DNA from 2 places in the Micromonospora sp. AKA38 genome. Region 2 is predicted to be linked to the other one. Evidence: riboswitches for the same ligand, from Rfam matches in the RefSeq annotation. Region 2 holds a riboswitch; the other holds the start of a gene.
The links. A riboswitch is a leader RNA that binds a small molecule or an ion and turns the genes downstream of it on or off. The one in region 2 is predicted to bind thiamine pyrophosphate.
Positions count from the first base shown of each region.

Region 1: another riboswitch for thiamine pyrophosphate. It lies ahead of thiE (thiamine phosphate synthase); the one in region 2 lies ahead of TPA0908_RS11130 (ECF transporter S component).

Region 1 covers NZ_BNEI01000003.1:1,227,878-1,231,272, forward strand. The annotation lists gene thiS (sulfur carrier protein ThiS) at 1-160, opposite strand, end outside; gene thiO (glycine oxidase ThiO) at 151-1,281, opposite strand; gene thiE (thiamine phosphate synthase) at 1,275-1,901, opposite strand; TPP riboswitch at 1,896-2,007, opposite strand; gene TPA0908_RS14190 (DUF559 domain-containing protein) at 2,126-3,022, shown strand; gene TPA0908_RS14195 (aldo/keto reductase) at 3,112-3,395, opposite strand, start outside.
Region 2 covers NZ_BNEI01000003.1:581,383-584,777, reverse strand. The annotation lists gene TPA0908_RS11135 (ABC transporter ATP-binding protein) at 1-994, opposite strand, end outside; gene TPA0908_RS11130 (ECF transporter S component) at 1,090-1,680, opposite strand; TPP riboswitch at 1,753-1,859, opposite strand; gene TPA0908_RS11125 (alpha/beta fold hydrolase) at 1,936-2,772, shown strand; gene TPA0908_RS11120 (SIS domain-containing protein) at 2,769-3,395, shown strand, end outside.

The sequences.
Region 1 (3,395 bases), 650 kb from region 2:
CGTCGCGCAGCACGCTCGCCGGCCAACCGCCGCGCGGCACCACCTCGCCGTTGACCGCGACCGCGAGGCCGCGCTGCTGACCGGTCACCGCGCGGACCACCTCGGCGAGCGTGACGCCGTCGTGCAGCGTCCGCCCCGTGCCGTTGACGATCAGTTCCACAGGCGCTCCTTCGAAAACCGTGCCGGGCTGAAGGGGGCGAGCGCCGGATCCGGCTCGCCGTTGACGATCAGTTCGGTGACCAGGTCGGCGGTGACCGGGGTGAGCACGATGCCGTGCCGGTGGTGCCCGGTGGCGGCGAGCACGCCGGGCCGGCCGGGCAGCGCCCCGATCACCGGCGCGTTGTCCGGCGTGCCCGGGCGCAGCCCGGCGACGGCCTCCACCAGCGCGTACTCGGTCAGCTCGGGGACCAGCTCGGCGGCGGCGCGGAGCAGCAGCAGCACACCGCCGGCGGTCACCTCGACGTCCGCGCGTTCCTCCACGGTGGCGCCGACCACCACCTCGCCGCCGGCCCGGGGCACCAGGTAGACCGGCTCGCCGTCGGCGTACCCCCGGATCACGTGCCGGAAGCCCGGCGGACCGCCGGCGGGCGCGCGGAGCCGCAGCACCTGACCCTTCACCGGCCGGATCGGCAGCCCGGTCAGCGCCGCCGCGCCGCAGCCGGCCGCGACCACGGTGACCCGCGCGTCCACCTCGGACAGCGTGCCGACCCGCGTCGGCCGGAACGTCACGCCGGCCCGCTCCGCCGCGACCCGCAGCGCGGCGACCAGGCGGCGCGGGTCGACCTGGTGGTCGCCGGGCGCGACCGCGCCGCCGCGCACCCGGGTGGCCAGCGCCGGCTCGCGGTCGCGCAGCGCCGACGGGCGCAGCGGCGTGATCGGCAACCCCAGACCCTGCTGGTACGACCACAGCCGCCCCGCCTCGGCCAGGTCGTCGGCGGTGAGCCCGACCACCAGCGTGCCCTCGGTGCGGTGGCCCAGGTCGACGCCGCTCGCCTCGGCCAGCTCGGCGGCGAACGCCGGCCACCGGGCCGCGGACCCGACGAGCAGCCCGGTCAGCTCCCGCTCACCGAAGTACGCCTCGGCGACCGGGGCGAGCATGCCGGCGGCGACCCGCGCCGCGCCCGACCCGGGGCGGTCGTCGTACACGCTCACCCGCAGCCCGCGCTGCGCGCACCGCCACGCGATCGCCAGCCCCACCGGCCCCGCCCCCACCACCCCCACCTCGGAAAGGACGGGCCCCCTGTTAACGCATTCGGTAGAGGAGGGGCCCCCGCTTAACACGTCAGCGCACCGAGCAGCTCGGCGGTGGCGTGCGCGGGGTCGGCCGCCTCGGACAGCGCGCCGACCACCGCCACCCCGTACGCCCCGGCCGCCCGCAACGCCGGCACCGCCGCGGCGGTCACCCCGCCGATGGCGATCACCGGCACGGTCACCGCGTCGGTGACCGCGCGTACCCCGTCCGGGCCGATCGGCGCGGGCAGCCCCGGCTTCGTGGCGGTGGCATGGCAGGGGCCCACGCCCAGGTAGCTCGCTCCGGCGGCGACCGCGGACCGGGCCGTGCCCGGCTCCCGGGCGGTCGCGCCGAGCACCGCGTCGACGCCGAGCACCCGGCGGGCGGCGGCCACCGGCAGGTCGTCCGCCCCGACGTGGCCACCGGCCGCGCCCACCGCGAGCGCCACGTGCAACCGGTCGTTGACCAGGCAACACGTGCCGTACGGCCGGCACGCCTCGACCACCCGGCGGGCCAGCTCGTACGCCTCCCGGTCGGTGGCGTCGTCCGTCACGCGGACCTGCACGACGAGTTCGGCGCGGCCCACCGGCAGGGCGGCGCGCAGCACGCCGAGCGGATCCCGCCCCGGGCGGGTGTCGGTGATGAGATGCAGTCGTCCCAGGGACGGCACGGCAACGCTCCTCCCTGCGCCGGCATTACCCGGATCAGGTTCAACGGTCGGGGGCTGTCAGCCCCCCTCTCAGCCCGGTCCACACCGGGCTCCCGTGGGTCACTTGCGGCCTACCGTACGACGCCTCCCCGCCGTACGGAAGACCGGGTGAGTTTTTTCCCAGGACCGCACCACCCGGCGGACCGGGACGGCGGGTGACCGTCGAGTCACGGCACGCTGCCGGGATGTCGACTCACGCCCGCGTCCCGCGCGACCTGTCCGCGTGGCCGTTCCGAGCCAGCCGAGCGGTTGCCGACGGACGTTTCACCCGGCCGATGCTGCGCGGGCCGACGTGGGTCCGCCTGCTGCCCGACGTGTACGTGCACCGCGACGCATACCGCGCCGACGACCACCGGATGTGGTGCGACGCGGTCGGGTTGCGGCTGCCGCCGGACGCCGCGCTGGCCGGCCGCAGCGCCGCCCACCTGTTCGGCGCGGACCTGCTCGCCCGGAACGCCCCGGTGACCGCGCTGCTGCCGACGGCCGTTCGGCTGCGCCCGCATCCGCGGTTACGCGTGATCCGGTCGCCGTTACCGGAGCGGGACCGCATCCGGTTCGCCGGACTGCCGGTCACCACACCGCTGCGTACCGCATTCGACCTGGGCCGCGCCGGTCCCCGGGCGGAGGCGCTGGTCGCCGTGGACGCGCTGCTGCATCGGCGGGTGGTGGAACTGACCGCGTTGCGCGCCTACGCCGCGGAACACCCGGGCTGGCCGGGTGCACCGCTGCTACGCGAGGTGTTGGCGCTGGCCGAGCCGTTGAGCGAGTCCCCGATGGAGACGCGGCTGCGGCTGCTCCTCCTCGACGCCGGCCTCGGCCCGCTGACCGCCCAGCATGAGGTGCGCGCCGGCGGGCACTTCCTGGCCCGGGTGGACCTGGCCTGGCCGGCGCTGCGCCTCGCGGTCGAGTACGACGGCGACCACCACCGGCAACGGGCCCAGTTCCGGCGGGACGTGGCACGCCTCAACGCGCTCCGCGCGGCCGGCTGGATCGTGCTGAGGTTCACCGCCGACGACGTGCTGCGCCGCCCAACCGCCACCGTCGCCCTAGTCCGCCAGGCCCTCGCGGAACGCCGCCCGTGAGTGGAACGCCATGAACGTCAAATCCCCCCGGAGACAGCCATAGCGTTCCACTCACCGAGTTGCCCACCCAACGGGCGACGCGGGAGCCGTCAGAGGAGGGCGTCCAGGGCGTCGAGGTCCTCGTCGGTGGGCTGCCAGGTGCCCGCGTCGGCGTTGGCGCGTACCTGGTCCGGAGTGGTCGCGCCGGCGATCACCGAGGTCACCGCCGGCCGGGCGGCCAGCCCGCCGATGGCCACCTGGAGCATGCTGATCCCACGCTCGGCGGCGTACGCCTCGATGGCCTCGATGGTGTCCCAGCGCGCCGCCGCCAGCCGCTCGGCGTACCGGCCGCCGCCGGCCAGCCGGCTGCCCGTCGGGGGCGCCTCGCCCCGCT
Region 2 (3,395 bases):
GCGCCCGCCAGCGGTGCGGGGGAGTGCGCGCGTCCCGCCCGGCCAGCTCCGTGGCCGCGGTGACCGTGCCGCTGCCGGGGCGCAGCAGGCCGCCGAGGAGCAGTGCCAGCGTGGACTTGCCGGCGCCGTTCGGGCCGAGGACGGCGAGCGCCTCGCCGGCGCGTACCCGGAGGTCGGTGGGGGCCAGCCGGGGCGGCAGGCCGAGCCGGTCGGCGGTGAGCAGCACGTCGCCGGCCGGCGCGGTGGCGTGTCGCGGCGGCACGGTGTGCCCGGGCACCCAGACCCCGGCGGCGGCGAGCGCCTCGCCGTGCGCGGCGAAGACCGCGCCGGGCGGCCCGTCGGCGCGCACGCCGCCACCCGGTTCCAGCACCACCACGCGGTTGACGAGCGGCAGCGCCTCGGCGACCCGGTGCTCCACCAGGATCAGCGTGGTGTCCGGGTCGAGCGCGTCCGCGACCGCGCGGCGGACCAGCGCGGCGCCGGCCGGGTCGAGGTTGGCGGTCGGCTCGTCGAGCAGCAACAGCCCCGGCCGCAGCGCGAGCGCCCCGGCGAGGGCCAGCCGCTGCTGCTCGCCGCCGCTGAGCGCGGCGGTCGGGCGGTCCCGGTGGTAGGGGAAGCCGACCCGGCGCAACGCGTGGTCGACCCGGGGCCAGATCTCCCCGGCCGGCACGCCGCGGTTCTCCAGCCCGAACGCGACGTCGTCGCCGGAGCGGGCCATCACGAGCTGGGTCTCCGGGTCCTGGAACAGCACACCGACGCGTTCGCGGGCCTTGCGCGGGTCCAGCCCGTCGATCTCGACGGTCCCCTCCTGCTCGCCGGAGTCCTCCGGCAGCAGCCCGGCCAGCGCCGCCAGCAGCGTGCTCTTCCCGGCCCCCGACGCCCCCAGCAGCAGCACCCGCTCCCCGCTCTCGACGCGCAGGTCCACCCCGCGCGCCGCCCAGCGTTTCCGCCCCCCGTGCCGCCACCCGAACCCCCGCAGAACCACCCCGCTCACCGCGCCACCCCCTCCCCAGCCTCGTTGATCAAGAAGTTCGCGTCAGGGAAACCGCCCGCCGCCGACGCAAACTCCTTGATCAACGGCGGACGCCGTCAGACCAGGGCGCGGTCGCGGCCGGCGGGGAAACGGTCCAGGACGCCGGTGTTGGCCAGGGCGCGGGTCAGCAGGTGGGCGCCGAGGCCGGCGACGACCGTGGCGCTGACGATCGTGATGAGCGCGTACGGGATGCGGTAGGAGGTCAGCTCGTACGCCTTGTTCCAGTAGACGAAGTCGAAGATCGCCGCGCCCAGGCCGGTCAGCGCGCCGGCCAGCACCGCCACCGGCAGCTTGAACGAGCGGTAGCGGAACGCGGCGAACGCCAACTCCGCGCCGATGCCCTGCATCAGGCCCTGGAGGATCACGATGCCCGCCCACTGGCTGCCCAGCAGCGCGGAGACGATCGCGGCCACCGTCTCGCAGTAGAGCGCGGCGCCCGGCTTGCGGATGATCAGGCCGGCGAGCACCGCCGGGATCAGCCACACGCCGTAGAGCACCGCCTGCGCCGGCGGAAAGAACGCGAACGCCGCGTCGGTGGCGCTCCAGAGCAGGCCCCAGGCCCAGAAGACGACGCCGAAGGCGACGGCGATGACCGAGGCGACGACGATGTCGACGGTACGCCAGCGGTTGCTGTCGGTGTGGTTCACGGTGGCTCCCAGTTCGTGGTGAGGAACCAGGAGAAGACGCACGCCGCGCCCGGAATGCCGGACGTCGACGCGGCTGGAGGTCGACCGAACTCCCTGCGCTGGCATTACCCAGATCAGGTTCGAGGGTCTGCGGGCACCGGCCCGCACTCTCAGCGCTGTGCGCTCCCCTGTCGGATGTGAAGTTGTCTCGTCGCAGACGCTAGCACCGACGTCGGGGCCGGGCCCAGCAGGGCGACTGTCGGTAGGCTGGCGATCATGCGGGTCGAGACGCGAAATCTGACGTTCGAGGTACGCACCGGCGGCCCCGAGGGCGGCGACCCCGTCCTGCTGCTGCACGGCTTTCCGCAGCACTCCGGCGAGTGGGACGCGGTGACGCCCGCGCTGCACGCCGCCGGGCTGCGCACGTACGCGCTCGACCAGCGCGGCTACTCGCCCGGCGCGCGGCCGGCGGCGGTCGAGGCGTACCGGATTCCGGAGCTGGTGGCCGACGCGGCGGCCGTGCTGGACGCGCTCGGGGTGACCGCCGCACACGTGGTCGGCCACGACTGGGGCGCGATCGTGGCCTGGGGCCTGGCGGCGGCGCACCCGGAGCGGGTGCGGACGCTGACCGCGGTGTCGGTGCCGCACCCGGCCGCGATGGGCCACGCGCTCGCCAACGATCCCCGGCAGAAGGCCAAGTCCGCCTACATGGCGCTGTTCCGGATGCCGGGCAAGGCGGAGAAGGTCCTGCTGGCGCTGCACGGCGCCGTGCTGCGCCGGATGCTGCGCGGCGTCGGCGACGCGGCCACCGTCGCCCGGTACGCCGACCCGATGCGGGAGCCGGGAGCGCTCACCGCGGCGCTGAACTGGTACCGCGCGATGAGCGGGTCGGACATGAAGGCGGTCGGCCCGGTGGCGGTGCCGACCACGTACGTGTGGAGCGACAAGGACGTGGCGGTCGGCCGGACCGCCGCCGAGGCGTGCGCGGGACACGTCACCGGCGACTACCGGTTCGTGACCCTGGCCGGCGTCAGCCACTGGATCCCCGACGAGGCCCCGGGCCCGCTGGCCGAGGCGGTCCTGGCCCGGGTCCGAGGGACGGAGGAGGCATGACGGTGAGCGCCGAGGCGTACCTGGCGACGGTGACGTCGACGATGCAGCAGGTGGCCACCGAGCAGCGGGGGAACGTGGCGGAGGCGGCCGATCTGATCGTGGCGGCGCTCCGTGCCGACGGGGTGGTGCACGCGTTCGGCACCGGGCACTCCGAGGCGCTCGCCATGGAGATCGCCGGCCGCGCCGGCGGGCTGGTGCCCACCAACCGCATCGCGCTGCGCGACCTGGTACTGCACGGCGGCGAGCCGGCCGACGTGCTCGGTCCGAAGCTGGAACGCGAGCCGGCGGTGGCGCGCCGGCTCTACGAGCTGGCCCCGGTTCGGCCGCCGGACGTGTTCGTGCTCGCCTCCAACTCGGGCGTGAACGGGGCGATGGTCGAGTTCGCGTCGATCGTGAAGCAGCGCGGGCACGGGCTGGTGGCGATCACCTCGGCGCGGCACTCGGCGCGGATGACCTCGCGGCACCCGTCCGGGCGGAAGCTGGCCGACTTCGCCGACGTGGTGCTGGACAACGGCGCCCCGTACGGCGACGCGACGCTGCCGTTGCCCGGCGGCGGCGCGGTCGGCGCGGTCTCGTCGATCACCGCGGCGCTGCTGGCCCAGCAGATCACCGTCGAGGTGGTG